Regions from separate parts of the Sinorhizobium prairiense genome, predicted to be linked through region 2. Evidence: predicted binding sites of a transcription regulator. Region 2 holds the regulator's gene; each other region holds the start of a gene.
The links. Region 2 encodes PhoB, which activates phosphate uptake and scavenging genes when phosphate is short. Its sites were predicted from a motif close to TGTCATNNANCTGTCAT; they were not measured.
Positions count from the first base shown of each region.

Region 1 (10,719 bases), 270 kb from region 2:
GCATTCTCGGGCAGCGGATGATTGATGGAGCTTACCCAGCAGAGCGGCTCGGTTCGTACGACGTCGGAAGCCCGCGCACGCGGATTGTGGGTGACGAGCGCGATGTCGAGATCGCCCTTCGCCATTTTTTCCGCGAGGTCCACCGAGGGCTCGCAAATGATGTAGAGCTCGACGTTCGGATGCGTCTTGGCGAAGCGGACGATGATTTCGGGCATGTAGCGGTCCGCGTAGTCGTCCGGTGTGCCGATCCGCAGCGTTCCCTCGAGGCGGTTGTCGTCGAAGGAGGCGATCGCCTCATTGTTGAGGCGGATCATCCGGCGGGCAAAATTCAGGAGCCTGTCGCCCTCGACGGTCAGCCGGTTGCCCCGGCCGTCCTTCATGAAAAGCGGCTTGCCGATCCGTTCTTCCAGGCGTCGCATCTGCATCGACACGGCGGATTGAGTCTTGAAGACACGGTCGGCCGCCTTGGTGAAGCTGCCCGTGTCTGCGATTGCTACGAAGGTTTGCAGCTGGTCGATATCGAGCGGTGCGGACATGGCCGGAATACCTATAAGATTGTTTGATGAATATCATTAAAAACATTCGTTGGACTGATCAATAAGGATTTGCGAATGATAATCCGCAAACCACGTCAATCTTTCCGGCCAAAATAGTCGCCGGTTCGCCAAAAGTATTTCCGCCTGCCCCTGCGAAAGACCTCCCCGCAGGGGACGGGTTTCTTCGTGCCCGCGAAAAGGAGTTCCGTCATGCGCACGACCCACCACGCCTCCGGTTTCGGCCTCGTTGCGAGCAGGCAGTCGCCTGCAGCCCGCACAACAGGCATCATCGGCGTGCTGACGGCCGTCTGGCGCCTTTATCGAAACCGCTGCCAGATTGCCCGCCTGCAGGATCTCGACGATCGCCAGTTGCTGGACATGGGTTTGAAACGCGAAGACCTGCACGAGGCGCTGACCTCGGCCTTCTTCGAAAACCCGGGCAGCTACCTGACGCGCGCCTCACGCAATCGGGCGAACCTCTTCTACAGGGGAGTGCGCCACGATTGAACCCTCATGCGCGTCCCGCCGCCTCGGATGCGCCAGTGCGGCATGATCTGCGAAATCTTCGCCTCGCGCGGATCATGCCGCGAATTTCGGATCGTGCCGATGGCACGTCGTAAAAGTTCCCCGCAGGGTATGAGCCAATAGACCCTGCTCCTTGCCCGGTACATGCCAAGACGTGTACCGGGCTTTTTTGCGCGTCCGATAAGGCGCGGCGCGGTAGGCTCGGACGCAGCTTTCCCCACCGATTTATCGGCATGTTTCCAGTTTGGGATTAAATCATGGCGGAGACCAGTCGGGCGCGTGCCCGTCCCGCGGAGAGGGTTCGTCCTCGCATTAAACCCGAGGAGAGGGGCAATCCCGGCGGCTAGGCCTTGCCGCCCGAGCCGCCCTTGTAGCTCTCGAACAGCGCGTCGATGCTCTTTTGATATTCCTTCTGCATCTCCAGCCCGCTGTCGAAGAGACTGTTCATCGCCTGCGAAAACTGGGCGAAGGCCGGGTTATCGGCCGGCGCTTTCTGCGCCGTGTCGGCGCCCCGCATCATCTCCGCATAGGCCTTGAAGAACGGATTGTCGGCGAAAAGGTCGGCTGCTTTCGGCTTATCCCCGGCCTTGCCCGTTTCTCCCGCCTTGCCCATGCCGAAGAAGCCCTGCATCGCCTGGGTGAAAGGATTGTCGAAGGGGTTGGACTGCGGTTCGGGCTTTTTGGCGAGGCCTGTCGCCTCCATCCATTGCTGCATCAGCGTCATCATCGGATTGTCGGCGAGCCCACCACTCATCTGCCCCGTGGTCTGTTTGAAGAGCCCGCCCATCAGCGTACTCGCCATCACCGGCAGCATCTGCTTGTAGATCTCCTGGCCGATCCCCGTCATCTGTGCCGCCTGCGCCGCGATCGCACGCGACATTTCCTTCGAGCCGAAAAGCTGGCCGAGAATGCCGTTGCCATCCGCGACACCCTGGGGTGTGAATGCCTGGCTCATGTCTTCGAAATACCGGGCGTAATTGCCGGTCGAGAGCGCCGTCAGCAGCGCGCCGAAGTCGTAGGGGTTCGTCGTGTTGTACTTGAAGCCGGTGGAAAACGCGGGCATCAGCGCGGCCGTGGCTTTCGCCATCTGCTCCTGCGCGAGCCCGAATTGTTTCGCCATCAGTTCGATGGCGTGGCCGTTCTGCGCCTGCGCGAACATGTCAAAAAGCGGTGCCATTGGCGTTCCTTCCCGGGACGAGCGACGCATGTCCTTGCACTATAACGGGAATTGGAGGGCTGGAAACCGCTTTTTCTGAAGCGCCGGACAGGGGCGGAAGGAGCATGTCGGCTGCGCTCCGTCGGGGTAGAGGGTCCGCTCAGTATTGGTAGTCGGCGAAAACCGGTTCGACCGATTCGTTCCAGCGGCCGTGATAGAGCGAGAGCATGTCCTCCGCGAGCGTCGCCTTCTTCGCCAGCACTTCGTCAAGCGGTGCCAGGAACTGGCTTTCGTCGATGCCGTCGCCGTTCAGCCGGTTGCGGCGCTTGAGACCGCTGCGCGAAATGGCGAGAACCTCGCGCGCGACATCGAAAAGCGACCTCGACCGGAATTCGGCCGCGAGCGCCTTTGCGGGCACGGCATCTCTGAGTGCCAGGACCTCTTCGTAACCCCAATCGCGGGTCAATTCCTCGGCCGCCGACAGGGCCTCGTCATCGTAGAGCAGGCCGACCCAGAACGCCGGCAGGGCGCAGATCCGCCGCCAGGGGCCGCCGTCTGCCCCGCGCATTTCCAGAAAACGCTTCAGACGGACGTCGGGAAAAGAAGTCGACAGATGATTGGTCCAGTCGCCCATCGTCGGCTGCCACTCGGCGATTTCGCCCTTCAGCGCCCCGTTCATGAACTGACGGAAGGTGACATGGGTGCAGTCATGGTAATGCCCGTCGCGGACGACGAAATACATGGGGACGTCGAGCGCCCATTCCACATAGTCGCTGAAGCCGAAGTCCGGCTTGAAGGCCGTCGGCAACAGGCCCGAGCGCCGGTTGTCGGTATCGCGCCAGATGTCGCCCCGCCAGGAAAGCAGCCCGTTCGGCTTGCCTTCGGTGAAGGGGGAGCTCGCAAAGAGGGCGGTGGCGAGCGGCTGCAGCTTCAGGGAGACCTGCATCTTCCGCCGCATGTCCTCTTCCGAGGAGAAGTCGAGGTTAACCTGGATCGTACAGGTGCGATACATCATGTCGAGGCCCTTGCTGCCCACCTTGGGCATGTAGCGCGTCATGATGGCGTAGCGCGATTTCGGCATGCGCGGCGTCTCGGCGAAGCTCCATTTCGGACTGCCGCCGATGCCGAGGAAACGGATGCCGAGCGGTTCGGCGATTTCCCGAAGCACGGCAAGGTGCTGGTTGGATTCCTTGCAGGTCTGATGGAGGTTCTCGAGCGGTGCGCCGGAAAGCTCGAATTGCCCGCCCGGCTCGAGCGAAATCGCTCCATTGCCCGAGGGCTCGGCAAGGCCGATGACATTCCCCTCGTCCACGATCGGCTCCCAGCCGTTCCTTTCGGCCATACCGTTCAGGAGCGCCTGGATGCTGGCCTCGCCGAAATAGGGCACCGGGCTGTTGTCCGCCTTGAAGAAGGCGAACTTCTCATGTTCGGTGCCGATCCGGAACTTTTCCTTCGGCTTCGATCCGGATGCCAGATAGGCGGTCAGTTCAGCGACAGAGGTAACCGGCGTCTGGTCGGTAGTGTCTCGGGCCATATTCGTCTTCTTTGCCTGGGCGGCTCCTGCGGGGTCAGCAGGATCGGATGGAGTGCTTGAACCGTAATCAAGTGCGGCGCAAGTCAATTTCTTTCAAGATGCCCTCAAAAAAACTAGGAGCAAGCGGATGACGCATCATCGCCAGTCGCCGAGCGTCGCCTGAATGACGGCCATCGCAGCCACTGCCGCGGTGTCGGCGCGCAGGATGCGCGGCCCGAGAGGGATCGCCGTCACGAAGTCACGGCTCCGCAGCAGATCCCGCTCCGTCTCCGAAAAGCCGCCCTCCGGTCCGATCAGGAGCGCCAGCCGGCGTTCGGCAATTCCCTCGAGGATGGGCAGTGGATTCTGGCTGTCGTTTCCCTCGTCGCAGAAGACGATGCGCCGGTCGCGCGGCCAGTCCATGAGAAGCTCCTCGAGCTTGCGGGGTTCTTCGACTGCCGGGATGCCGAGCACGCCGCATTGCTCCGCCGCTTCGATGACGTTGGCGCGAACGCGTTCGAGGCTGCCGATCTTTCCCTGGACATGCTGGGTCATGACCGGCTGCAGCACGCCGGCGCCCATCTCCACCGCCTTCTGCACGAGATAATCGAGCCGCCCTACCTTGAGAGGCGCAAACAGGTAGACGAGATCGCAAGGGGCGGGCTGAGGGCGCGTCTGTTCGACCGCGACGAGAACCGCCTGCTTGCGCGAAGGCATGGCTATCTCCGCCCGCCATTCGCCGTCCCGGCCGTTGAAGACCAGAAGCGATGCGCCTTCACCCAGGCGCAGGACGTTGATGAGATAGTTGAACTGCTCCCTGGTGGCTTCATGTTTCGCTCCGGCGTGGAGCGGGTTCTCGATGAACAGTCGCTGCATGCGAAAATTGGCGCGCATCGATATCGGGTACCTTCTAGAGAAACAGACCGGAGAGGACGAGATAGAGAAAGGCCGAGAGCAGCGCCGACACGGGAACCGTGATGACCCAGGCGGCGACGATGGTCAGGAAGTGGGAGCGCCGCACCAGGCGCCGGCGGCGCACTTCCGCAAAGTTCGTCTCGCCCTTTTCCATGAATTCGGTCTGGCCCGTCTTGCGCCGGACATATTCGAGCCGCCGTTGCGAGTGACGCGTGTACCACTCGCGAAAGAAGCCGACGCCGAACACGGCGCCGACCGCCGTGTGGGTGGAACTGATCGGCAGGCCGAGAGCCGAGGCAAGCAGAACCGTCACGGCGGTTGCAAGCGCCACGCAGAAGGCGCGCATAGGGTTGAGACGCGTGATTTCCTCGCCGACGACGCGGATCAGCAGCGGACCGTAGAGCAGAAGACCCACCGAAATGCCGAGTGCGCCGATGAGGAGTACCCAGAAGGGGGCCTCCGAATCCGCGGTCGAGATCACGCCGTCGACAGCCGAGACGATCGCCGACAGCGGGCCGATGGCGTTCGATACGTCGTTTGCGCCATGGGCGAAGGAGAGCAGGGCGGCCGAGAAGATGAGCGGCAGGCGGAACAGCTTGCGAAGCGACTGGTTGCGGTTTTCGAGACCTTCCGACTGGCGGTGGATCCAAGGCCTCGACACGATATAGCAAGCGATCCCGGCCAGTCCGCCGATCGCCAGGCCGGTCGGAAGCGGAACAGAAGCCAGATGGTCGATTGCAAAGACCGCGACATAGGCCGTGAACGAACCGGCAGTGACGCCGAGGACGACAGGCATCCAGCGCCGGGCGGCCGAGATCTTGTCATCGCGGTAGATGACGAACTCCTTCAGGAAGGCGAGGAAGAGTGCGGCAATGATCCCGCCGAGCACGGGCGAAATCGTCCAGCTCGCTGTGATGCCGGCGATCGCCCACCACTTGACGCTGGAAAGCCCGGCGGCGGCGACCCCTGCGCCGATAATGCCGCCGATGAGCGAATGCGTCGTCGAAACGGGCGCACGCGAGTAGGTCGCGATATTGATCCAGATCGCCGATGAGATAAGCGCCGAGAGCATCACCCAGACCAGCCCTTCGGCGCCGACCACCTGCGTGCCGTCGATGATCCCGGCCTCTACGGTCAGCGTGACCTTACGGCCGGCGATCAGCGCTCCGGCTATCTCGAACACCGCCGCAATCCCCAGCGCCACGGGCATCGATATCGCCTTTGCGCCGACCGCCGCTCCGACGTTGTTGGTGACGTCGTTGGCGCCGATGTTCATCGCCATGTAGCCCGCGACCGCCGCTGCTGCAACCACCACGGCCGCACCGGAGGCGCCGGTGAAATAGCTCGCCGCGAAACCCATGCTGAGGATCAGGAAGAGAGCGGCAAGTCCGGGAGCAGCCAATCTGCGCATGACGTGATGCGACGCTTCCTCGGCAAGGCTGAACTTGTCGAGATCCTTGTCGAGCGTCAGCTTTTCGAGGCGCGGTCGCGGCTTGGCCAATGGCTGTTCTCCAACTGTAATATTCGCCAGTAGCGGCACAAACGGGCGTATTCAAGAGGAATTGACGAGGGGGGCGAGGGGGTGCGGCCGGGGCGTTACCCGATCCGGCATGTCGCAGCCTGCGGCGAGCTTGCGCGTTCGACCAGTCGTCGTGGCGGATGCCGTGGGCTTCCGCCTCGCCGTCAGTTGCTGGAGGCTTTCGGCCGCTGCTCCGGGTCGGGGCCGAGGCGTTTGCCGAAATCGAGGATAAGCTCTTTCAGCGAAGGCTCTGCAACGCGCTTTGCCGCCTCACGATAGTCGACCCATTCCAGCCGCCTGCTGCCCTTCTCCGGGAAGTTCTTGCAGAAATCCTCGACTTCGAGCGCATGCACCTGCACCTTGCAGGAGATCTCCAGGCCGTGGTCCATCCGCTTCTGATAGACGTAGGCGCCGATGGCGGCCCTCTGCACCTTGCCCTTCACCCCGGCTTCCTCATAGGCCTCGCGCTCGGCGACCTCGTGTGCCTGCTTGCCCTGCATCGGCCACCCCTTGGGGATGACCCACCGGCCGGTGTCGCGGCTGGTGATCACCAGGATTTCCAGCGCATTCGTCTTCCTGGCAAGCCGATAGCACAGCGCCGCATACTGCATTCGCGCCGGGCGACGCAGCATGAGTTGCACATCAGAAGCGAGCCGGTGCAGAAAGTTCAAGATTCCCGATACTCCTCAACGAATCAGTGGTTAGCGCGCGCGACCCGAGTATGAACCGTCGCATGCCGCTGTAAATGCGTTCGTCAAACGCGCCGCATTCATTCGGATTCACGCTCTTCCTTTTCGGGACTATGCATCACCCAGCTAACGCAAAGCGCGGAGTCGCGGTTCCGACCGAACCACTGTCCCATGACCATATTTAGGAAATCGGCTGGAATTTTACCACGGGGCACTCGCCATCCGTACTTTTGCGCTTGTCGGGCGCGCGACGGGTCAGGAACCCGCGCGATCGCGCTGCTGCAGGCGCAGGCGGGCAATGCGCACCCACTCTCCGCTGCGCTCGGCCTCGCGCGCTGCCGTGGCGACGAAATCGATGTGGCTCTGCGCGGCCGCCTTGGCGGCTTGCGGATCGCCGACCATGATCGCCGCATAGATCGCCTCGTGCTGCGCGAGAAGCTGGTCGCGTGCGCCGGGCGCGTCGAAGACGGAATTGCGGTGGAAGAAGATGCCTTGGGTCAGCAGCCTGTAACAGGCCCTGAGGGTGTGAAGCAGGATGATATTATGAGCGCTTTCGCCGATGGCATTGTGCAGTTCGATATCGGCTTCGAGTTCTTCGGCGAAGTTGCCGCTCTCGTGTGCGGCGCGCATGCGTTTGATGACGCGGGTAAGAATGTCGCGGTCGAAGTCGGTTGCGCGGGTCGCCGCCAGCTCCGCCGTCAAGCCTTCGAGTTCGCGCCGGTATTCGAGATAGTCCTGGGTCGCCTTGTGGTGGCGTCCGATGAGCTCGATCAGGGGTTTGGAAAAGATCTGGCCGACCACGTCGGCGACGAACGTGCCGCCGCCATGCCGGCTTTCGACGAGACCGCGCGCCTCCAACTCCTTGAGCGCCTCACGCAGGATCGGCCGCGACACGTCGAAGCGCCTGGAGAGTTCTCGCTCGCCCGGCAAGCGATCGCCGTCGCGTAACACCCCTCGAGGATCAGAAGCTCGATCTGCTGCACCACCTCGTCGGCCGTCCGGCTATGGCTGATACGGGCATAAAGGTCGTCCTGGTCTTCGGTCACGGCCACGTCTCCCGGAGCGCCAAGGGCATTGTGCACAGGTGTCGCCGGCCTCCGCTTCCATTCGGCAATCTAACAGGACCCATCAAGTGGTCAAATTGATTGTCCACTCTGCCGGTGTTGACAAAGATCGAACTGCGTCAAAGCGCCCTGTTCTTTTTACCTTATCCGTTGATAAGAAGGTGATGATGAACGCGTGAGGGGGAAGAAGCGCTTCATGCCAAAGGGCAGTTTTGCATTTCCGGTGGCGCCCATGCGCGCCCAGGCGCTCGGCGAGGTCCATTCACGGCCCTATGCACTGGTCACGACTCCGCGCGTCATCTTTCAACTCGCCTTCATGACGGAGGGCGGGTCGATCGTCGATCACGCCGTGATGTCCGAGTTGTCGCGCTCGCGCGGCATCGCCCCGCCCGGTCGCGACGCCAATCACCACGCGATCCCCTGGGGACAGGGAACGCTGCGCTGGGAGCGGCACACGGAATTCTCCACCTATTTCTGGGACGCGCCCGCGCCGGAAAGCTTCGGCGGCGAGGTGCCGATCCATCCGTTCGGCGACGGTTTTTCGCCCCCGGGCTCGCTGATTTCCGGAGTTCGTCTGGAAATTCGTCCCGATACGCCGGAGACCCGCGAGGCGATCGCGGCTTTCGATCCCACGAGCCTCTGTTACAGCGAAACCAAGAATGGCCAGGCGGTGCTCCTGACCGACTTTCGCCAGAACGGCGACGGGCTGACCCAGGTGCTGGTCATCGATCGCGGCATGACGGAGGCGGGAACCGGCGCCCTGGTGCAGCGCCTGCTCGACATCGAGACCTACCGCACGCTTGCCATTCTCGGCCTGCCGCTTGCACAGTCGCTGTCGCCGGAGATCCGCCGCACCGAGGACGGCCTGACGGCGGTGACGCAGCGCATGAAGGAAAACGTCCGCGAGGAGGCTGACGAGATGCTGGCGGAGATCACCCGCCTTGCCGCCGATCTCGAAGCGGGTGCCGCCCTCAGCCTCTATCGCTTCGGCGCCAGCCGCGCCTATTACGGCATTGTCCAGGAACGCATCCGCACGCTTTCCGAGACGCCGGTGCCCGGTTACGAGACCATCGGCACCTTCCTCGAGCGCAGGCTGGCGCCGGCAATGCGCACCTGTCAGTCGGTCGAGGAGCGGCAGGCGAATCTCTCGCGCAAGCTCGCCCGCGCTACGGCTCTCCTGAGAAGCTGGATCGACGTCGAACTGGAACGGCAGAACAGCGCCCTGTTGAATTCGATGGATCGCCGCGCCAAGCTGCAATTGCGCCTGCAACAGACCGTCGAAGGATTGTCGGTGGCGGCGATTTCCTATTATGTCGTCGGGCTCTTCGGCTACCTCGCCAAGGCCGTCAGTCATGAAATACCCGTTGATCCCGGTCTCCTGACGGGCCTCGCCGTTCCCTTCGCGGTCGCCGGGGTCTGGCTGGTGGTGCGGCGCATTCGCCGCCATCACGACGAGCACGGATAGACTATCGCTCCCAGTAGGGCACCGGGCCGTAGAGTGCGGCGAGATAGTCGATGAACTGCCTGACCTTGGCCGGCAGGAATTGCCGGCTTGGATAGACCGCCGAAAGCGTCAGCTTGTGCGATCCTTCCCATTGCGGCAGCACCTGAACCAGGCGCCCCTCCCGAAGTTCCCTGCCGATGTCCCAGGTGGACCGCAGGGCGATGCCGGCACCGGCAATCACCGCTTCGCGGATGATTTCCGACGAGTTGGTGACGAGCGGTCCCTCCGGCCGATAGGAGAGGCTGCCGTCAGGCCCCTCCAGCTTCCAGTTGTCGTTGTTGTGCGCCGGCAGACAGATGTGATGCGCGAGTTCGCCGATCTCCGTCGGCGCTCCATGACGGGCGACATAGCTCGGCGCCGCGCAGAGAAGCCGGCGCACCGGCGCGAGCTTGCGGGCGACGAGGCTCGAATCGCTGAGTTCGCCTATTCGGATGGCGAGGTCGAAACCTTCTGCGACGATGTCGGTGAAGTCGTCGGTCAGCACGATGTGCAGCTTCAGGTCGGGATGGTCCTTCATGAAACCGGTCAGATGCGGTGCGATGTGCATGCGGCCGAAGGAGGTCGGCGCGGAAATGCGCAGCGTCCCCTGGACCTGGGACGAGCGGCCCGAAGCATAGGCCTCCGCTTCCTCCAGCCCGGCGAGAATGCCGAGAACGCGGTCATAGAAACCCTGGCCGGCCTCCGTCAGCGAAATCTGCCGCGTCGTGCGCTGCAGGAGCCGCGTGCCCAGCCTGTCTTCGAGCCGCTTGATACGTTTGGAAATCACGGCTGCGGAAAAACCGAGCGCGCGTCCCGCCGCCGACATGCTGCCGGTCGACACCACCCGCGCGAAAATCTCGAGATCGCCTAGATTCGTCATCAATCCTGATCATTGTTTCCAAAGGCGAAAAGATCATTAACATTTGCCGGGTGTCCGTCCAGCCCTGTAAAAGGTTAGAGCGGGATGCGCTGAGGTCATTGCTTGTGTATGTCCTCGTCTCAAGTCCGCCGCACACTTTTGGGCGACATGCATTAGTGGTAAGCAAAAAATACCACTTTGCTGTGAATGGGAGGCGCTCATGCCGGAGACGATCGGCTTTCTTAAGCCAAGGCAGGCCGTCCTCGACCGTCGGCGGGAAATCGTCGCCGATCTTGCCGATCTGTTGCCGGAAGGCGGCCTCATCAGCGACGAGCGCGGCCTCAAGCCCTTCGAGACGGATGCGTTTATCGCTTATCGGCGGATGCCGCTCGCGGTCGTCCTTCCTCAGACGACGGAGCAGGTGGCCGCGGTGCTCAAATATTGCAGCCGCTACGGCATT
Region 1 covers NZ_CP104131.1:2,357,865-2,368,583, reverse strand. The annotation lists gene N0Q91_RS14060 (LysR substrate-binding domain-containing protein) at 1-536, opposite strand, end outside; gene N0Q91_RS14055 (DUF1127 domain-containing protein) at 747-1,043, shown strand; gene N0Q91_RS14050 (DUF937 domain-containing protein) at 1,405-2,238, opposite strand; gene N0Q91_RS14045 (glutamate--cysteine ligase) at 2,378-3,751, opposite strand; gene N0Q91_RS14040 (16S rRNA (uracil(1498)-N(3))-methyltransferase) at 3,887-4,624, opposite strand; gene N0Q91_RS14035 (inorganic phosphate transporter) at 4,641-6,146, opposite strand; gene N0Q91_RS14030 (NUDIX hydrolase) at 6,329-6,835, opposite strand; partial or broken gene N0Q91_RS14025 (FadR/GntR family transcriptional regulator) at 7,109-7,899, opposite strand; gene N0Q91_RS14020 (DUF3422 family protein) at 8,114-9,382, shown strand; gene N0Q91_RS14015 (LysR family transcriptional regulator) at 9,384-10,280, opposite strand; gene N0Q91_RS14010 (FAD-binding oxidoreductase) at 10,480-10,719, shown strand, end outside.
Region 1: the regulator PhoB is predicted to act here: its motif matches at 6,151-6,167, upstream of N0Q91_RS14035 (inorganic phosphate transporter).

Region 2 (10,719 bases):
TGTCATAAATGTTTCACCGAATTGACATAAAAGCTGTAGCCATCGGCGGCTAACTAGGGGCGGCCGATGAAACGGCGAAGAGAGCGCTGAACCCTGGCGCACCAACACAAGCCCATTCCGGGAGAACATTCATGAAATCTCTTAAACTCACTGTAGCGGCGCTGGTTGCATCCGCCGCCTTCGCGGGCGTTGCTGCGGCTCGCGACCAGATCCAGGTCGCCGGCTCCTCGACCGTTCTTCCCTATGCCAAGATCGTTGCCGAGAATTTCGGCGAGACCTTCCCCGACTTCAAGACCCCGGTGGTCGAGTCCGGCGGCTCCTCTGCCGGCCTCAAGGAATTCTGCAAGGGCGTGGGTGAAGACACGATCGATATCGCCAACTCTTCCCGCAAGATCAAGGACAGCGAAGTCGAGGCCTGCAAGGCTGCCGGCGTGACCGAAATCCAGGAAGTGAAGATCGGCTATGACGGTATCGTCTTCGCCACCGACGCCGGCAATGCCGACCTCGCCCTGAAGCCGGAGCACATCTACAAGGCGCTCGCTGCCGAAGTCGTCGTCGACGGCAAGCTCGTCGCCAATCCCTACAAGAAGTGGTCGGAAGTCGACGCATCGCTGCCGGACGCCGAAATCGCCGCCTATATTCCGGGCGAAAAGCACGGCACGCGCGAAGTCTTCGAAGAGAAGATCCTTGCCGCCGGCTGCAAGGACACCGGCGCTCAGGACGTCATCAAGGCCGCCGTCAGCGACGAGAAGCAGCAGCACAGCAAGTGCATCGCGGTGCGCAAGGACGGCATGGCCGTCGATATCGACGGCGACTACACCGAGACGCTGGCCCGTATCGACTCCAACAAGAACGGCATCGGCGTCTTCGGTCTCTCGTTCTACGAAAACAACGCCGACAAGCTGAAGGTCGCGACCGTCAACGGCGTCGTTCCCTCGACCGAGACGATCGCTTCCGGCAAGTATCCGGTTTCCCGCCCGCTGTTCTTCTATGTCAAGAAGGCTCACATCGGCGTGATCCCGGGCCTCAAGGAATATGTCGAATTCTTCGTCGACGATCAGATGATCGGCCCCGACAGCCCGCTTGCCGAATACGGCCTCGTTGCCGCTCCGGACGCCGAGCGCGAGGAAATCCGCACGTCCTTCGAGGCAGGCAACCTGCTCTGATCATGACAGGCTCCGGCGCTTCGCAGCGCCGGAGCCGCATTCGAATTTGTCGGGGCTTACGACAAGCCTGTCGCGGAGACGTGCCGATGAGTACTTCGCTCCTTCTCCTGATCATAGCTTTGATCGGTTTCATTGCGTTTCTTGCCGGCCGTGCGCGCTCGTTCGCCCGGTCCGGAGGCAAGCTCGCCAGCCTGCATTCCCTGCCCGGATATCACGGCAGCTACGTCGCCATCTGGGCGATGCTGCCGGCTCTTCTTCTGCTTGCGGTATGGCTCGTCGCAGCTCCGATCTATGTCGATTACTCCGTTCGCTCGTCTCTTCCGGAACCGGTCCAGAACCAGGGGGCAGCCACCGTTCAGCTCGCGCTCGGTCAGGTCAAGTCCGTGGCCGCGGGCTTCGAACGCCTGAATGCGGGCGAGGTCGCTGCAATCGAGAACGGTTCGACCAACATGCGGGAAGCCCTGGCCGCCAAGGGCGTGGCGCTTGCCGGCGAGGGCGAGCCTTACATGATCCAGTCCGCCCAGCAGTTCAATGCGATGCGGCAATATAGCCGCTGGCTGATGAGCGCCGTCGTGCTGCTCGTTTCCGTTGCCGGCGGGCTCTACGCCATCCGCAATATCGACGTCCGTTTCCGTGCCCGCAATCGGGTGGAGCGCGTCATGCTCGGCTCGCTCATCTTCGCCTCTTCCATAGCCATTCTGACGACGGTCGGCATCGTCGCCTCGATGCTCTCGGAGGCGGGCCGCTTCTTCACCATGGTCTCGCCCTTCGAGTTCTTCTTCGGCACGGTCTGGGATCCGCGCTTCGCTGCGGCCGGAAGCGGCGGCGCCTCCGGCCAGTTCGGCCTGCTGCCGCTCCTTGCCGGCACCCTGTATATCGCCTTCGTGGCGATGCTTTTCGCGGTGCCGATCGGGCTTTTCGCCGCCATCTACATGGCCGAGTATGCGAGCCCGCGGCTGCGTTCCACAGCCAAGCCTCTTCTGGAGGTGCTCGCCGGCATCCCGACGATCGTCTACGGCTTCTTCGCGCTGGTCACCGTCGGGCCTTTCCTGCGCGACATCTCCGCGCAACTGAACGGTCTCGTCACCGGCAACTACCAGAACTTCATTCAGGCCCAGAGCGTCATCACCGCCGGCATCGTCATGGGCATCATGCTCATCCCGTTCGTTTCGTCGTTGTCCGACGACATCATCACCCAGGTGCCGCGGGCGCTGCGTGACGGTTCTCTCGGTCTCGGTGCGACGCGCTCGGAAACGGTGAAGAAGGTGATCCTGCCTGCAGCACTTCCCGGCATCGTCGGGGCGCTGCTTTTGACGGCCTCGCGCGCGGTGGGCGAGACGATGATCGTCGTGCTCGCTGCCGGCGTCGCGGCGCGCATGCAATTGAACCCCCTCGAGCCGATGACCACGGTGACGGTCAAGATCGTGAATCAGCTGACGGGCGACCTCGAGTTCACCTCGCCGCAGACGCTGGTCGCCTTTGCGCTCGGCATCACGCTCTTCGTCATCACGCTCGGCCTCAACATCTACGCGCTCTACATCGTGCGCAAATATCGGGAACAGTACGAATGACCGAATTTGCCTCCCCGACGGTAAGGGTCTCCACCCGACCTGCCGCAAGCCGACGCGATATCGGCATCAAGCGCCGCTATGCCGCGGAGCGCCGCTTCCGTGCCTTCGGAATCAGCGCCATCGCCATCGGTCTGTTCTTCCTCGCGGTTCTCCTCTGGAGCGTCGTTTCGAAGGGCTATACCGCCTTCCAGCAGACGACGATCACGTTGCCGATCGAGTTTTCCGAGAAGGTGATCGATCCGAAGAACGAACGGGCGTCCGATCCGAAGCGGCTCTATACCGCCAACTATCCGCTGCTCGTGCGGGAGGCTCTGGTCAAGCAGCTCGGCCTCGATCCGTCGAAGCGGCCGCTGGTGAAGCAGGCGACCGATATGGTCTCCGCCAGCGCCCGGACGCAACTGCGTGACATCGTCGTCGCCGATCCGTCGGTGATCGGCAGGACGGTTCCCGTCACGCTGCTTGCCGAGGCGAACATCGACTCCGCCTTCAAGGGCCAGATCGACCTGTCGGTCGACGAAGCCAAACGCAAGGTGAAGGATGCGCAGGTCGCGTGGATGAACCAGCTTGCCGAGGCCGGCGTGCTCAAGAAGAGCTTCAACACCGGCATCTTCACCTTCGGCGCATCGAGCCGGCCTGAAGCGGCGGGTGTCGGCGTGGCCCTTCTCGGCTCGCTCTACATGATGCTGATCGTGCTCGTGCTGTCGCTGCCGATCGGCGTCGCCGCCTCCATCTATCTCGAGGAGTTCGCGCCGAAAAACCGGCTGACGGACCTGATCGAGGTGAACATCAACAACCTGGCGGCCGTACCGTCCATTGTCTACGGCCTCCTCGGGCTTGCCGTCTTCATCAACTTCGCGGGCATGCCGCGCTCGGCAGCACTCGTCGGCGCCTTCGTGCTGACGCTGATGACGCTACCGACCATCATCATCGCTACCCGGGCGGCCCTGAAGGCAGTGCCGCCGTCGATCCGCTCCGCCGCACTCGGCCTGGGCGCATCGAAGATGCAGACCATCTTCCATCACGTGCTGCCGCTTGCCATGCCCGGCATCCTGACCGGCACGATCATTGGCCTCGCCCATGCGCTGGGCGAAACGGCGCCGCTGCTTCTGATCGGCATGGTCGCCTTCGTGGTCGACTTTCCGGGGTCGCCGCTGGAGCCATCCACGGCGCTGCCGGTGCAGATCTACATGTGGGCGAACGAGGCAGAACGTGCCTTCGTCGAGCGTACGTCCGGAGCGATCATCATTCTCCTGATCTTTCTCATCTTCATGAATCTCGGCGCAATTCTCTTGCGGCGTCGCTTTGAGCGTCGCTGGTAGTGGGGTAAGGACTATGAACATCATGTCGGAAGCTGCAGTCGAAAAGGCTCTTGAGCAGAAAATGAATACGGTGCCTTACAAGATGATCGGCAACGATGTGTCGGTCTATTACGGCGAAAAGCGTGCGCTCTTCGACGTCAACCTCAATATCCGCGAGAACACGGTCACGGCGCTGATCGGTCCGTCCGGTTGCGGCAAATCGACGTTTCTGCGCACTTTGAACCGCATGAACGACACGATCGAGAACTGCCGCGTCACGGGCAAGATCACGCTCGACGAGGACGATATCTACGATCCGTCGATCGACGTGGTGGAATTGCGTGCCCGCGTGGGCATGGTGTTCCAGAAACCCAATCCGTTCCCGAAGTCGATCTACGACAATGTCTCCTACGGCCCGCGCATCCATGGCCTGGCACGCACCAAGACCGAGCTCGACGAGGTCGTGGAAACGAGCCTTCAGAAGGCCGGGCTCTGGAACGAGGTGAAGGATCGGCTGCAGGAGCCGGGCACCGGGCTTTCCGGCGGCCAGCAGCAGCGCCTCTGCATCGCCCGCGCCGTTGCCGTCAGCCCGGAAGTCATTCTGATGGACGAGCCCTGCTCGGCGCTCGATCCCATCGCGACCGCGAAAGTCGAGGAACTCATCCACGAATTGCGTGCGAATTTCACGATCGTGATCGTCACCCACTCGATGCAGCAGGCGGCGCGCGTGTCGCAGCGCACGGCCATGTTCCATCTCGGCAATCTCGTCGAGGAGAACGATACCGATAAAATGTTCACCAACCCGGACGATCAGCGCACCCAGGACTACATCATGGGCCGCTTCGGCTGATGGCCGGAGAGGGGCGGCGCTTTTCCGTCCCTCCCGGTTAAGACCGAACGAGGCCCATTCAGAACAGCGCGTCCCCCGAGGAAACGAATATGTCTCACGCACACATCATGTCCGCCTTCGACGAAGAGTTGAAGTATCTCACGCGCCGCATCTCCGAGATGGGCGGTCTCGCCGAGCAGATGGTCGCGGACTCCGTCCGTGCGCTCGTCAATTCCGATCTCGCCCTGGCCCAGAAGGTGATTTCCGACGACACCATTCTGGACGACGCGGAACGGCAGATCGGCGAAAAGGCGATCGTCACTATTGCCAAACGCCAGCCCATGGCCTCGGATCTTCGGGAGATCATGGGTTCGATCCGCATCGCCGCGGACCTGGAGCGCGTGGGCGACCTCGGCAAGAACACCGCAAAGCGGGTGATTGCCGTGGCCGGTTCAGGCATACCGCGCAAGCTTGCGCGCGGCCTCGAACACCTGGCTGAGCTCGCGCTCGTTCAGTTGAAGGAAGTCCTGGACGTCTACGCGTCCCGTTCGCCGGAAAAGGCGAACAGCATTCGCGAACGCGATGAAGAGATCGATGCGATCTACACGTCCCTGTTCCGGGAACTGCTGACCTATATGATGGAAGATCCGCGCAACATCACGCCGTGCACGCATCTTCTTTTCTGCGCCAAGAACATCGAGCGTATCGGCGATCACGCGACCAATATCGCCGAAACGATCTACTATATGGCGACAGGCGCCCAGCCGCAGGGCGAACGGCCGAAGGACGACATGACGTCGACATTGGGTTCCGTGACGGACTGAGATCGCCCGGCATCCGGTGCCTATGCAGAATTGTTCTGGCCGCCTCGGCGCGGCCTACCACCGTGCGCGGCGGCATGACGGCTGTCGTGCGTAGGAAGGAGTCCTACTGAATGTTGCCGAAGATTGCCGTAGTCGAAGACGAGGAAGCCCTGAGCGTTCTCCTGCGCTACAATCTCGAGGCGGAAGGCTTCGAGGTCGATACGATCCTTCGCGGCGACGAGGCGGAGATCCGCCTGCAGGAGCGCCTGCCCGACCTTCTCATCCTCGATTGGATGTTGCCCGGGGTTTCCGGTATCGAGCTCTGCCGCAGGCTGCGCCAGCGGCCGGAAACGGAGCGTCTGCCGATCATCATGCTGACCGCGCGCGGCGAGGAAAGCGAGCGCGTGCGGGGCCTTGCCACCGGCGCCGACGATTACGTCGTCAAGCCCTTCTCGACGCCGGAACTGATGGCGAGGGTCAAGGCGATGCTCAGGCGCGCCAAGCCCGAGGTTCTGTCGACGCTCCTGCGCTGCGGCGATATCGAGCTCGACCGGGAGACGCACCGCGTCCACCGACGCAGTCGCGAAGTGCGCCTTGGCCCAACGGAGTTCCGGCTGCTGGAATTTCTAATGTCCTCACCGGGGCGCGTCTTCTCCCGTTCACAGCTCCTGGACGGTGTCTGGGGACACGACATCTATGTCGACGAACGGACCGTGGACGTTCATGTCGGGCGGCTGCGCAAGGCGCTGAACTTTTCCAACATGCCGGACGTCATCCGGACGGTGCGCGGCGCTGGCTATTCGCTGGAGAGCTGAGGCTGAAGGTCGCTGCCGCCCGTGCCGGCTTGCGGCACGGCAAAGAAAAAGGGGCCTTTCCGGCCCCGATTTTCGTCGTGCATCCAGAGCGGGATGAGCAAGGCGCCTCAGCGCATGCGCCGGCGCTCGGCAGAGGGCTGGTAGGCCAGCCGGGCATGGAAGGTGCAATAGGGAGAGGCTTCCGGGAAGTCGTTGCCGCAGAAGTGGAACTCTTCCTTGAGCGGGTCGCCGATCGGCCACTTGCAGGTGCGTTCGGTAAGCTCCGTGAGCTCCAGCCGCCGCGACATCGGCAGGACGATGTTCCTGTCGATCTGCAGCTCCTGGTCCATTTCCAGGTCGACTGCGAGCTCTTCCTTGAGCGCGGTCGCACCGGCCGTGCGGGTCACGGTGCGTGTTACGGAACGCGCAGCATAGTTCGGTGCGCGCGGGGCAGACGTCGCCCGTTTGGGCCGGGCTGCAGCGGTCGTGCTTCCGCCGGCCTTGGCGCGCCCGGGCAGGCTCAGCCGATGAACCTTTCCGATGACCGCGTTGCGGCTGACGCCGCCCAACTGCGCCGCGATCTGGCTGGCGCTCAGGCCCTCCGACCACAGCTTCTTCAGTTTCTCGACCCGCTCGTCAGTCCAGTTCATCTCTGCACTCCCCGTTCTCGGCGTTGGGATGGCGGAATCCGTCACCGCTCTCCGGGAAAAACCCGAAGATTCAACGCGATAATACTTTTGGTGACTAGGTCCGCCGCATGCGTCTAGTAATTGAATGTTAACCTACCGGCAGGGTGACTCCGTGGCAAGAGTCGCCGGAATCGCGCCGAATCGATTTCGCGGTTTTCCCCAACTTGCTGTCGGAGCGTTGCATTTTTGCAAGTCCCAGAGTGCGATTTTTTCGTGCTTCGGAATCGGCATCCGCAAAGCGCCTGCAAACCTTGGTTTTGTTGACATCGCGGTGCGAAATGGGAATAGTGCCTGTCGCCGCCGCAAGGCGGCATTTTTGATTTTTATCGGGCCGAATGGTCCGTGCCGCCGGAATGAAGGAGAGCTCGACATGGCCGCAACCACGCCGCTTTACGACACCTATCTGCGCGCGCCGTTGCGTTTCGAACGAGGTGAAGGCGTTTGGCTGATCGCCGAAGACGGCACGCGCTATCTCGATTTCGCTGCCGGTGTCGCCGTAAACTCGCTCGGCCATGCCCATCCTCATCTCGTCGAGGCGCTGAAGGCGCAGGCCGACAAGGTCTGGCATCTGTCCAATCTCTACGAGATTTCGGGGCAGGAAAGCCTTGCCCGGAGGCTGACCCAGGTGACCTTCGCCGATCGGGTGTTCTTCACCAATTCCGGTGCGGAAGCGCTCGAATGTGCGATCAAGACGGCGCGGCGCTATCACTTCGCCAAGGGGCACGTCGAGAAGTTCCACGTCATCACCTTCGAAGGTGCTTTCCACGGCCGCACGCTCGCAACGATCGCCGCCGGCGGACAGCAGAAATACATCGAGGGCTTCGGGCCGAAGGCGCCGGGCTTCTATCAGGTCCCCTTCGGCGATATCGCGGCGGTCAAGAACGCGATCAATGAAGAAACCGCGGCGATCCTCGTCGAGCCGATCCAGGGCGAGGGCGGCATTCGGCCGGCATCGAAGGAATTCATGCAGGGGCTGCGCGAACTTTGCGACGAGTTCGGCCTGCTTCTGATCCTCGACGAGGTCCAGTCCGGTGTCGGCCGGACCGGCAAGCTCTTCGCCCATGAATGGGCTGGCATCAAACCGGATATCATGGCCGTAGCCAAGGGCATCGGCGGCGGCTTCCCGCTCGGCGCTTGCCTTGCGACGGAAGCGGCGGCCGCCGGCATGGTGGCGGGCACGCACGGGTCGACCTATGGCGGCAACCCGCTCGCAATGGCGGTCGGAAATGCCGTGCTCGACGTCGTTCTCGCCGAAGGCTTCCTCGATCAGGTGCGCGAGGTTGCTCTCGTCTTCCGTCAGGGGCTCGCTTCGCTGAAGGATCGTTTTCCGGACGTGATCGAGGAAATCCGCGGCGACGGGCTGATGCTCGGCATCAAGGCCAAGGTGCCCTCCGCGGACCTTTTGAAGGCGATCCGCGCCGAGAAGCTGCTCGTCGTCCCGGCCGGCGAAAACGTGCTGCGCCTGTTGCCGCCGCTGATCACCACCCCCGCGGAGGCGCGCGAAGGACTGGCACGGCTCGAACGCGCCGCGGAGGCGGTGAGTGGCAAGAGCGGCAACGCCGCGGCTTGAATGCCCCGACGTTTCGGATCGATCCGGCCCGGGCGGGGCCGACAAACGGATTCTACGACAGGAAACAAGGCAGTATGACCAGACACTTCCTCGATCTCTCGGCCATGACGGCCACCGACCTCAGGACCATCATCGACGATGCCCGCGTCCGCAAGTCGGCGACCAAGGCAGGGACTGCCGAGAAGCCGCTTGCCGGCAAGATGCTCGCGATGATCTTCGAGAAGCCGTCCACCCGCACGCGTGTTTCCTTCGATGTCGGCATGCGCCAGCTCGGCGGCGAGACGCTGTTTCTGTCGGGTACGGAAATGCAGCTCGGCCGGGCGGAGACGATCGGCGATACGGCGAAGGTCCTGTCGCGCTATGTCGACGCGATCATGATCCGCACGACCGATCACCGCCGGCTTCTGGAAATGGCGGAGCATGCGACCGTGCCGGTCATCAACGGGCTCACCGACGATACGCACCCGTGCCAGATCATGGCCGATATCATGACTTTCGAGGAGCACCGGGGACCGGTCAAGGGCAAGACGATCGCCTGGACCGGCGACGGCAACAACGTGCTTCACTCGCTGATCGAAGGCTCGGCGCGCTTCGGCTACCGCATGAACATGGCCGTGCCGCTCGGCTCCGAACCGCATGACAAGTTCCTGAACTGGGCGCGCAACAACGGGGCCGAGATCCTGCTCAGCCACGAGGCGGAGCAGGCGGTTGCCGGCGCACACTGCGTCGTCACCGACACCTGGATCTCGATGAACCAGGAACATCGCGCCCGCGGTCACAACGTCTTCCAGCCCTACCAGGTCAACGGCGCACTGATGAAGCATGCAGCGCCCGACGCGCTGTTCATGCATTGCCTGCCGGCGCACCGCGGCGAGGAAGTGACCGATGAGGTCATCGACGGCCCGCAGTCGGTGGTCTTCGACGAAGCCGAGAACCGGCTGCACGCGCAGAAATCGATCCTCGCCTGGTGCATGGGCGCGGTGTGACGGCTGAAGGCGTTCTCTTGAAATCTGGACGGTGCAACACGATTTAGAGCGGTGAGCGGGGCCTTCCGATCATCAAATCGGCCAGTCGCCCCACGCCGGCTATCCTGCGCTTGGCGCCCTGCGGGGTGCTTTAAGGCAGAGCAAATGCCGGCGGAGAAATTCGTCCATGACGGGATCAAATGGAATGGCGGGCGGTTGTACCGGTGCGCGCCGGTGCACTCGATGCAAGCCGTGTCGGAAATCAAAAGAAACGAGCGGTTTCCATCCGCATCCCGCATGCAGTTTTTGGAATGGGTCATGGCCACATCCCGGATTGAATCGATCCGCGTGACCATGGTCGAGGCAAGGAGCAAGCGATGACAGAAACAGCGCCGGGACTTGGCGAGTTCGATTTTGCCGGTGACGATCACGTCGTGCCCTTTCAGGTCGAGGGACTCGACGTGCGCGGCCGCGCCGTCCAGCTTGGTCCGATGCTCGATGCCATTCTCGAGCGGCACGGTTACCCGCTTCCTGTCGCGCGGCTTGTCGCCGAAACAGTGGTGTTGACGGTCCTGCTCGGCACGTCTCTGAAATTCGAAGGCAAGCTGATCGTTCAGACACAGGGCGATGGACCGGTCGATCTTGTGGTTGCGGATTTCTCGACGCCGGACCGCGTCCGCGCCTATGCGCGCTATGATGAGGAGGCGCTTGCCGACGCCGAAAAGAGCGGGCGCGTCCAGCCTCATGAATTGTTGGGCAACGGCGTCCTCGCCTTCACGATCGACCAGGGTGCGCACACGCAGCGCTACCAGGGCATCGTCGCGCTTGACGGGGCGACGCTCGAGGACATCGCCGGTGCCTATTTCCGCCAGTCGGAGCAGATACCGACCAGGGTGCGCCTCGCCGTTGCCGAGCTTCTCGACAAGGACGAGAACGGCAAGCCGCGGCACCGCTGGCGCGCCGGCGGCATGGTCGCGCAGTTCCTGCCCGACGCGCCGGACAGGATGCGCCAGGCGGATCTGCCGGGCGGCGAC
Region 2 covers NZ_CP104131.1:2,628,363-2,639,081, reverse strand. The annotation lists gene N0Q91_RS15420 (substrate-binding domain-containing protein) at 132-1,166, shown strand; gene pstC (phosphate ABC transporter permease subunit PstC) at 1,253-2,737, shown strand; gene pstA (phosphate ABC transporter permease PstA) at 2,734-4,056, shown strand; gene pstB (phosphate ABC transporter ATP-binding protein PstB) at 4,070-4,885, shown strand; gene phoU (phosphate signaling complex protein PhoU) at 4,975-5,688, shown strand; gene phoB (phosphate regulon transcriptional regulator PhoB) at 5,799-6,482, shown strand; gene N0Q91_RS15390 (GcrA family cell cycle regulator) at 6,590-7,111, opposite strand; gene N0Q91_RS15385 (aspartate aminotransferase family protein) at 7,521-8,720, shown strand; gene argF (ornithine carbamoyltransferase) at 8,795-9,706, shown strand; gene N0Q91_RS15375 (hypothetical protein) at 9,851-10,066, shown strand; gene N0Q91_RS15370 (Hsp33 family molecular chaperone) at 10,063-10,719, shown strand, end outside.

Region 3 (10,719 bases), on a different replicon from region 2:
GTTCAAGGACGGCTACACCTCGGGCAACCTGCGCAAGATGGTCGACAAGGGTATCGTCGACATGAACGACCTCGTCGAACTGTGGAAGTCGCCGCTGATCCCGAACGGCCCGATCGTCGTGCGTTCCGCATTGAACGACGAGATGAAGGCCAAGTTCAAGCAATTCATGATGGATCTGCCGAAGACCGACGCCGCCTGCTTCTCCGCCATCCAGGGCGGCGACTTCACCGGTTTCGTCGAGGTCAACAGCGATTTCTACAAGCCGATCATCGACGCCCGCAAGGCGACGATCGGCGGCTGATTGCCGAACGCATCATCCTGCGCCGGCCGCCAAGCCGCGGCCGGCGTTCGACTATCGGGGCAGCCGCAGCCGCCCGCTCCCGGATCGTCCCGATCAAGCGATCCTACTTTTTGAAACGACGCACTTCCTCTTCCCGGAAGCGCTCTAGAGGCCGGCCCCTGGCCGGAAACCCAATGGCCACTTCCGTGTCAACACGACACCTCAGCGAGAACGGCGCGCTTATCGAGCGTCACTGGCAGGAGCTCAACAATCGCCGGCGTCTCTATACCTGGCTCGGTCTCGCATTTCTCGCGTTGACGCTTGTCAGTTCGCTCTGGTTCGCGAACGAGTCGAACGCGGGCAAGTTCTTCGACCGGCTGCCGCACTTCTTCGATTTCGTCGGCCATCTCATGCCGCGCGATCCGATAGAGATCGTTCGCGCCCTCTTCGATCTGCCTTCACCCTATGACGACGGCAGCTTCAAATACAATTACCCGGATGGGCGCCTCTACCTGACCGAGAGCATCTACATTCCGGAGTATGTGCACAAGATGCTGGAGACCGTGAACATCGCCATCTTTTCGACGGTTATCGGCGTGTTCTTCGGCTTCATCCTGTGCTTCCTCGCCGCGCGAAATCTGATGCCCAATCCCTGGATCAGGGGCATCGTGCGCCGGCTGATGGAAATCCTGCGCGCCTTCCCGGAAGTCGTCATCGCCGGCTTTTTCCTGGCAATCCTTTCGCTTGGGCCTATTCCCGCCATCGCTGCGGTCTCGATCCACACGATCGGCGCGCTCGGCAAGCTGTTCTTCGAAGTGGTCGAGAATGCCGACATGAAACCGGAGGAAGGTCTGCGTGCCGTCGGCGCCAACTGGATCGAGCGGGTCTGGTTCGGCATGGTCCCCCAGGTGCTGCCCAACTTCACCAGCTATTTTCTGCTCCGGCTCGAAATCAACGTGCGCGCCTCGACGATCATCGGCGCCGTCGGCGGGGGCGGCATCGGCGAACTCCTGCGCCTGTCGATCGGCCAGGGCCATGAAGCAAAGACGCTCGCGATCGTCCTCCTGCTCTTCGCCACGATCTTCGCAGTCGATCAGTTCTCCGCCTGGCTTCGCCGCCGCCTCGTCGGCGACCAGGCCTTTCAGCTTGCGCAATAGGACCGCCTCATGATTGCCTCGACCAACCTCGACGCGCGCGAAATGGAAGCTATCGCCGCGCGCCACCCGCATCTTCTGCAGTCGTCGGCCGCCAAGCGGCGCAGCAAGGCATTGATAACGGCAGGCGTCGTTCTTTACATGATCTTCAGCTGGTGGTTCTTCTCGATCGGGCACGTGCTCGCCAACGCCAATTGGGGAATTGCCGGCATCTACCTCGCCGATTGGGTTTCCTACGAAGTCCGGCCGGAGATCGCCGTCGCGCCCGATGGAACGATGAGCATCTCATACGGACGCAATTCGCCGCTTGGAGACAATCCGAGCCCGGAATGGGTCACGCTCGAAAAGCAAACGGTCACGCGCACCGTTGAAACGTCGACGGCCCCGACGCAGGCCCCGAAGCCGAAGACCGCCTCCTCTTTCAGCTTTATGGCGCCGAACGCGGCGCGCGGCGGCGATACGAACGAGACGCCGCAGGAAGAGGCCGTCACGACCCGCACCGAGGAAGTCGTCACGCACGCCGTGGTGAACTTCGATAGCTCGACCCGCATCGAAGTTGCCGAAAAGCTCGTCACGGTCACGCATGCCGGCGAAACGCTCCGACTGAAGGTCGACGGCGCCGACACTGTCACGCCTGAAGGTGCCCTTCCCTCCTGGGCCGTCCAGAAACGTCCGGGCGAGAAGGTGACGCTGTCCTTCGGCGCCACCGGCTGGGCCCAGGTGGAGGGCGACGAGGTCTCCATCCGCAATCGCTTCTTCGGCTGGGTGAATTTCCTCTTCGACACCAACTCGCCCTTTTTCGGGAAGTCCTACAGCGACGTTGCCTCCTTGATCGTCTCCGGAGAACGGATCGATCCGGCGCGCTCAAACCTCTCGCTTGCCTGGAACAACATCCTCTACAATGCGGAATGGCAGCATCTGGATGTTTGGACCAAGCTCCTGCAGACGATCGTCATGGCTTTCGTCGGAACGCTCTTCGCCTCCTTCATTGCCTTCCCGCTTTGCTTCCTCGCGGCGCGCAACATCACGCCGAGCCGACTCACCAATCAGTTCGTGAAGCGCTTCTTCGACTTCCTGCGGTCGGTCGACATGTTCATCTGGGCGCTGTTCTTCACGCGCGCCTTCGGGCCTGGACCGCTCGCGGGCATCTCGGCGATCTTCTTCACCGACACGGGCACGCTCGGCAAGCTCTACTCCGAAGCCCTCGAGAACATCGACGACAAGCAGCGTGAGGGCGTCAAATCGGTCGGCGCCGCGCCGGTCGCCGTGCAGCGCTTCGGCGTGCTGCCGCAGGTCCTGCCGATCTTTGCCAGCCAGGCTCTCTACTTCTGGGAGTCGAACACGCGTTCGGCCACCATTATCGGCGCCGTCGGCGCCGGCGGGATCGGCCTGAAGCTGTGGGAGGCGATGCGCACAAATTCGGATTGGGAAAATGTCGCCTATATGGTGCTGCTGATCTTGATGGTCGTCTTCGTTTTCGACAGCATTTCCAATCTTTGCCGATCGCGTCTCATGGGCCGTACACGCTAGCGCGCGTTGAGATTCATTTCGAGTTTATGGCGGCTGCTGCGAGATGGATAATGGCGTTGAAGCTCTGGCCGGTCTTGTCGGCGCATGGCGATGCGCTTGAATTCCTTGAGTACCGACGGTGCGCCACTGCATGGTTCGATTGGTCGTAGCCGATCAATGGACAAAAACATGCAGCAGATCGTCTCATAAGACGCGCGGCGCTGTAGGAAACGTATCTGAGGACTGCAACCTCTCCTTTACCTCACCCTGTGCCCGTCACAGGGATCCAGCAGCGCCGCGTCTGCGGCGCGGAAGAGTTCTTTCAGCCCAAGGACTTGGTCTGGCTGGATTCCTGTGACAAGCACAGGAATGAGGAACCGGGGATGTGCGGCTACTGCAACTTTCGATTGCGAATATGCTAGGGAATGGTCGACCTGTCACGCAATCTAAGGTTACGCCTACATTATCGAAGCGAAGCGAAACGCTGTACACGGGCGTGACCCGGGACCTGCCGCGCCGCCTCACACCCTCTCCGCCCTCTTCCCTGTGCTCGTCACAGGGATCCAGCAGCGCCGCGTCTGCGGCGCGGAAGAGCCTTTCCAGCCCAAGGACTTGGTCTGGCTGGATTCCTGTGACAAGCACAGGAATGAGGAACCGGGGATGATGAGGAAAAGTGTGTGCGGTTTTCCGCCCCCTCATGATTTCAGGTTGATCCGACCTAAAATCATCGTGGTCTAGAAACGGACCGGCCGATTCGGATAATGATGACTGATTCCGATCACTGGCGCGGGAACAGGCGAAGCTGCAAACAAATCCATCCCGCTCCCAACCGATTTGCGTTCTGGGCCGATGTCATCATGATGTTGTCATGCAAATCGGCTAGCTGCGCATTCGATCCCGCGAACCGTCGACTCGGGGCAACTGCGTCGAAGCGACTGATGAAGAAAGTGTGAACCCGTGCGCTATGCAATCTACTTCGCGCCGCCGTCCGATGACCGGCTGTCGCAGACCGCTTCCCGTTGGCTGGGACGCGACGCGTTCACCGGCGGCGCCCTGGACTGCCCGGAAAATCCGGCAGTAGGACGTGAAGAGCAGATGGCATTGACGGCCGAGCCCCGCCGTTACGGCTTCCACGGGACCCTGAAAGCACCGTTCGAGCTTACCTCCGGCCGTGGTGAAGCCGACTTGATCGCTGCTTTTGACGAGTTCGCCGCGGAGATCGAGCCTTTTGAAGTGCCGGAGATCGCCTTGCATCAGATCGGCCCCTTCTTCGCGCTCGTCTCGGCCAATCCTTGCCCGCCTCTGCAGCGTCTTGCGGAGCAGGCGGTTCGCCGTTTCGAGCCATTCCGGGCGCCGCTTTCGGAAGCCGATCTCGCCCGCCGCAATCCGGACAGGCTTACGCAGCGTCAGCGCGAGTACCTGGCGGCATGGGGCTACCCATACGTCTTCGAGGAGTTCCAGTTCCATCTGACGCTGACTGGGCCGGTGCCGGAAGACATGCAGCGGCCCATGAGAAAGGCGCTCGAAACGGTCTTCGCCGAATTCATCGGCAAGCCGCTTGCCGTCTCGACGATTGCCCTTTTCGCCGAAGAGCGCCGCGGCGCTCCTTTCACCGTCCATTCCCTGCTGCCGCTTGGCGGCGCATCCGAACGAAAGATTGCATGACATGCCCAAAGAACAGGTTTTGACCAACGCCCGCATCGTTCTGGAGGACCGGGTCCTCGACGGTTCGGTGCTGATCCGCGACGGCAGGATCGCCGACATCTCCGAAGGGGCGAGCGCCACGGGCGAAGATTTCGAGGGTGACTACCTGCTGCCCGGGCTCGTCGAACTGCACACCGACCATCTCGAGGCGCACTATTCTCCGCGCCCCGGGGTTCGCTGGCTGAAGATCGCGGCGATCCAGGCTCATGACGCCCAGGTCGTCACCTCCGGCATCACCACTGTCTTCGATTGTCTGCGCCTGGGCTCGGACGAGGACAGCGGCTTTCCGAAGGGCGAGATGCGCAGCATGGCCGATGCGCTCGCCCAGGCCAAGCAGGAGGGCCGTTTGCGGGCCGATCACCTGATCCACCTGCGCTGCGAAGTGTCGACCGCCGACGTGCTGGAGCACTATGAGGATTTCCGGAACGATCCCCAGGTTCGTCTGGTTTCGCTGATGGACCACGCTCCCGGGCAGCGGCAGTTCCAGACCATGGACCAGTACATAATCTACTACAAAGTCAAACGCGGCCTTACCGACGAAGCCTTTGCCGCGTTCATCGACCGCCAGCAAGCGCTATCGGCGCGCTATGCGACCCCTCATCGCATCGCGCTCGCGAAAGCCTGCGCCGAGCGGGGCATTACGGTCGCCAGCCATGATGATGCGACGCTCGAGCATGTGGACGAGTTGATCGGCTACGGCATCCGGCTCGCGGAGTTCCCGACGAGCTTCGAGGCGGCCGAAGCCTCCCATCGCGCCGGTCTCAGCGTATTGATGGGGGCGCCCAATATCGTGCGCGGCAAATCGCATTCCGGCAACATCGCCGCGCGCGATCTCGCCGAGCGCGGCGTTCTCGACGTGCTTTCTTCGGATTACGTGCCTTTCAGCCTCATCCATGCGCCGTTCATTCTGGCAGATGAGGTCGACTCGATCGACCTCCCCCAGGCCATCGCGATGGTGACGGCAACGCCGGCGCGCACTGTCGGGCTCGAAGATCGCGGCCGGATCGCCGTTGGGCTCCGCGCCGACATCGCGCGCGTCCGCCGGCCGGAGGGAATACCGGTCGTCCGCTCGGTCTGGCGCGAAGGACGGCGTGTCGCATGACCGCCGATCGGGGATCCGGAACGCTCATCGTCGTCGTCGGTCCTAGCGGTGCGGGCAAAGACAGCGTCATGGGTTTTGCCGCCCGCCATTTCGCGCAGCGGCCCGATATTCTCTTCGTCCGGCGGGCGATCACACGGCCGTCGGATGCAGGCGGCGAGGTGCACGAAAGCGTGTCCGACGCCGAATTCGAGGAGATGAGCCGGAGCGGCGCTTTCGCCGTTTCGTGGCAGGCGCATGGGTTGAGCTACGGCATCCCGGCGGAGATCGCCGAAAAGATCGCCAGAGGCATGACCGCGATCGTAAACGGCAGCCGTGCCGCCCTCCCGGCCATTCGTCAGGCGTTCGGTACGATTGCCGTTGCGGTGATCACCGCCGAGCCGCCGGTGCTGGCGAAGCGGCTGGCCGAGCGCGGCCGCGAGAGCGAGGAAGACGTGCTGCGCCGCCTGACGCGGCAGGCACCCGACGTCATCGCCGATCCCGACGTAACGGTCATCGACAACAGCGGCAGGCTTGATGTGGCCGGCCGGCAATTCGTCGCGCTGGTCGAGCGCCACGCGGCCAAGAGCCATCACCCTGCCTGAAGAAGCGGCGAGCGGTTAGGTAACCCTTTATCGCGCCTCGCCCTGTGCCAAAGCTTCCTCTGCATCCTCGATCTTCTTGACCATGGGCAGGTCCACCGCGGCGGCGATAATGGAATCGAGGAAGCCGGGAAAGCGGATGTCGAGATCGTCCCGCCGCAGCGTGATCAACCGGCTGGTGCCGGAGACCTCGGTACGCGTGATGCCCGCCTCGCGCAGCTTGGCCAGATGATAGCTGATATTGGTCTTGGAGCCGAAATCCGTGAAGTTCAGGCACATGGTCGGCCGTCCGTCGCGGCGGGCGAGATAGCCCACGATCGCCAGGCGCGTCGGATCGCCGAGGGCCGCGAGGACATTGGACAGAGTGATCTGGTCGGCGGTGGGATGCGGTAGGGTCATTGGATCAACAATTAGCAGTCTCGGCATATTGACACGGCGAGCAACCAAGTTCAATAGTTCAATATCTTTTGAACAAGCGAGGTCTCCCGATGGACAGGCGCATCATCTGGCTCGCCGTTGGCTCTTTCACGATGAGCACGGTCGGCTTCGTCTTTTCCAGCCTTCTGCCGTCGATCGCTGCCGATACGCACACGACCATTCCCCATGCGGGGCACCTGATCACGCTGTTCTCGCTTTCCTATGCCATCGGTGCGCCGCTGCTTTCGGCCCTGGCCGGCGCGGCGGACCGGCGTCGATTGCTGGTGGCTGCAATGCTCGTCTTCGTCGTCGGCAACTGCATCGCGGCGATGAGCGTCTCCTTCACCACGCTGCTGCTCGCCCAGATCGTGATGGGAATGGCAAGCGGACTCTTTGCCGCCACGGCGCAAGCGACGGCGGTTTCACTGGCAGGACCGGAGCACCGCGCATTGGCGATTTCCATCGTAGTGGGCGGCACCACATTCGCGGTGGCGCTCGGCGCGCCCCTCGGCGCGCTGATTGCCGCCTTCTGGGGATGGCGCGGCACGTTCGGGGCGGTCGCGCTGCTTGGGCTCACCTGCGCTGCAGTGCTCTGGCTGCGCCTGCCGCGGGGCCTCAGCGGAACGAAGCTGACAATGTCCGAGCGCTTCGGCGCCATCGGCCGTCCGGGCGTGGCCTCGTCGCTCATGGTGACGTTTCTCTATCTTACCGGCGGCTTCATAATCATCTCCTATCTCGCGCCGCTGGCGATCGACGGAGCCGGGCTTTCGCAGTTGGCGCTGCCGGGGCTGCTGCTCGCCTTCGGGGTCGGCGCGGTGATCGGCAATCTCTCCAGCGGCTATCTGGCCGACCGGCTCGGCGCCACGCGCGTGGTGACAGCTTCGCTCATCGCCGCGCTCGCGGTCTCGCTGATGATCGCCTTCGGCCTGCACTTCCTCACGCGCGATCTCGCCGGCCTGCTGCTGATCGGCATAATGGTGCCATGGGGGATCGTAGGATGGGCGTTCCCGCCGGCCCAGGCGAGCCGTATCGTCGGCTTCGCGCCGGAGGTCGCCCATCTGACCCTGTCGCTCAACGCCTCGGCGATCTATCTCGGCATCGCGACCGGCACGGCGATCGGCGGACGGGTGCTCGAGAATACGGCTGCCGCCGATCTCGGCTTCTTCGCGGCACTGTTTCCGGTGGCTTCGCTCGCCGTCCTATATGCGGGGCTAAGATCCCATCGGCGCCGCCTGGCGACTGCGGCGGCGGAATAGACGCACATGGTACGCGGGCCCGCCGCGAAACAGCTTCCCGCTTCCGCATAGTCGCCGACGCGGGCCAGCCTCAGTTCTCTCGATAAGCCCCGGACGGAAGTTTCGGGGCTTTTCTGCGCTTCTTTCCATGCTTCTGGCCGGCAGCTCCCACCGCGTTATCTCACGGACCATATTCCCACTTGTCATCGCCGGTATTATGTATATACATTAACAGCGAAGAAAGGGCGGTATAGATGGACGGAAACGACAACCCAAATTCTGCCGGAACCAGTCTCTGGCGCAATGCACGCCTTGCCACACTTCGCGAGGACCTGGGGCCACTCGGGGTCATCGAAAACGGCGTCATTGCCGTGCGCGGCGAGCGGATCGTCTATGCCGGCCCGGAGGCCGGTCTGCCATCGGAGCTTGCGCGCGCCGACCAGGTCTTCGATTGCGAAGGCCGCTGGGTCACTCCGGCGCTGATCGACTGCCACACGCATATCGTTCATGGCGGCGACCGCGCTCGGGAGTTCCAGCTCCGCCTTGAAGGCGCGACCTATGAGGAGATCGCCCGTGCCGGGGGCGGCATCGCTTCGACCGTAGCGGCAACCAACGCCCTTTCCGTCGACGCACTCGTGGAGGCCGCACTTCCACGGCTCGACGCCCTTCTCGCCGAAGGCGTGTCCACCGTCGAGGTCAAGTCGGGCTATGGCCTCAACGTCGAGGCCGAACTCAAGATGCTGCGCGCCGCCCGCCGGCTGGAAAGCCTGCGCCCGGTGCGCATCGTCACCACTTATCTCGCAGCCCATGCGACCCCGCCGGAATATCGCGGACGCAACGGCGACTACATCGCCGAGGTCGTCCTGCCGGGCCTGGTTGCGGCTCACGCCGAAGGGCTAGCCGACGCCGTCGACGGCTTCTGCGAAGGCATAGCCTTTTCGCCGGCGGAGATCGCTTCGGTCTTCGACAAGGCGCAGTCGCTCGGCCTTCCCGTGAAGCTTCACGCCGAACAGCTTTCGGATCTCGGCGGCGCGAAGCTCGCTGCTTCCTACGGCGCTCTGTCGGCCGACCACCTCGAATATCTCGACGCTGCGGGAGCCGCCGCCATGGCAAAGTCCGGCACGGTCGCCGTCCTCCTGCCCGGGGCTTTCTACACCCTCCGGGAAAAGCAGCTTCCGCCTGTCGAAGCACTCCGAGAAAACGGAACGCGCATCGCCATCGCCACCGATTGCAACCCCGGCACCTCGCCGCTGACCTCGCTGCTCCTCACCTTGAATATGTCCGCGACGCTTTTCCGCCTGACGCTGGAGGAATGCCTCGCAGGCGTTACCCGCGAGGCCGCCCGTGCGCTTGGCATCCTCGGAGAGACCGGCACGATTGAATCCGGCAAGTCTGCGGATCTTGCCATCTGGAACATCGATCAGCCGGCGGAATTGATCTACCGCATCGGTTTCAATCCTCTTCGGGAGCGGATCTTCAAGGGTGAAAGGATTCTCCGATGACCGTTATTCTCAGTCCCGGCTCCGTTTCGCTCAGTGACCTCGAAACGATCTACTGGACCGGCGCGCCGGCGCGCCTCGACCCCGCCTTCGATACCGGTATTGCCAAGGCCGCAGCGCGGATCGCCGAGATCGTGGCGGGCAATGCGCCCGTCTACGGCATCAATACCGGCTTCGGCAAACTGGCCTCGATCAAGATCGACAGCGCCGACGTGGCGACGTTGCAGCGCAATCTGATCCTCTCGCATTGCTGCGGCGTGGGCCAGCCGCTTACGGAAAACATCGTGCGCCTGATCATGGCGCTCAAGCTGATCTCGCTCGGCCGCGGCGCCTCCGGCGTGCGGCTGGAGCTCGTCCGGCTGATCGAAGCGATGCTGGACAAGGGCGTGATCCCGCTCATTCCCGAAAAAGGCTCGGTCGGCGCTTCCGGCGACCTGGCGCCGCTTGCCCATATGGCTGCGGTTATGATGGGCCATGGCGAAGCCTTCTTTGCAGGCGAGCGCATGAAAGGCGACGCTGCATTGAAGGCGGCGGGGCTCTCCCCTGTAACGCTTGCCGCGAAGGAAGGCCTGGCGCTGATCAACGGCACGCAGGTCTCTACGGCCCTCGCCCTTGCCGGACTCTTCCGCACGCACCGCGCCGGCCAGGCCGCTCTCATCACCGGCGCCCTTTCGACCGATGCGGCCATGGGCTCTTCCGCCCCCTTCCATCCGGATATTCACACGCTGCGCGGCCATAAGGGCCAGATCGACACGGCCGCAGCCTTACGGCAGTTGCTGACCGGCTCCCCAATTCGCCAGAGCCATATCGAGGGCGACGAGCGGGTTCAGGACCCCTATTGCATCCGCTGCCAGCCGCAGGTCGATGGAGCCTGCCTCGATCTCCTGCGCTCCGTCGCAGCCACGTTGACGACCGAAGCCAATGCCGTCACCGACAATCCGCTGGTGCTTTCGGACAATTCCGTTGTTTCCGGGGGCAACTTCCATGCCGAACCGGTCGCATTTGCCGCCGACCAGATCGCGCTCGCGGTATGCGAAATCGGCGCCATCTCCCAGCGCCGCATCGCCCTTCTGGTCGACCCCGCGCTCAGCTACGGCCTGCCGGCCTTTCTGGCCAGGAAGCCGGGCCTCAACTCCGGACTGATGATCGCCGAGGTCACTTCGGCGGCACTGATGTCGGAAAACAAGCAGCTCTCCCATCCGGCCTCCGTCGACTCGACGCCGACCTCGGCGAACCAGGAG
Region 3 covers NZ_CP104133.1:1,684,121-1,694,839, forward strand. The annotation lists gene phnD (phosphonate ABC transporter substrate-binding protein) at 1-301, shown strand, start outside; gene phnE (phosphonate ABC transporter, permease protein PhnE) at 475-1,437, shown strand; gene phnE (phosphonate ABC transporter, permease protein PhnE) at 1,447-2,964, shown strand; gene N0Q91_RS31135 (DUF1045 domain-containing protein) at 3,901-4,608, shown strand; gene N0Q91_RS31140 (alpha-D-ribose 1-methylphosphonate 5-triphosphate diphosphatase) at 4,610-5,749, shown strand; gene phnN (phosphonate metabolism protein/1,5-bisphosphokinase (PRPP-forming) PhnN) at 5,746-6,330, shown strand; gene N0Q91_RS31150 (ArsR/SmtB family transcription factor) at 6,358-6,726, opposite strand; gene N0Q91_RS31155 (MFS transporter) at 6,816-8,000, shown strand; gene hutI (imidazolonepropionase) at 8,234-9,481, shown strand; gene hutH (histidine ammonia-lyase) at 9,478-10,719, shown strand, end outside.
Region 3: the regulator PhoB is predicted to act here: its motif matches at 3,794-3,810, upstream of N0Q91_RS31135 (DUF1045 domain-containing protein).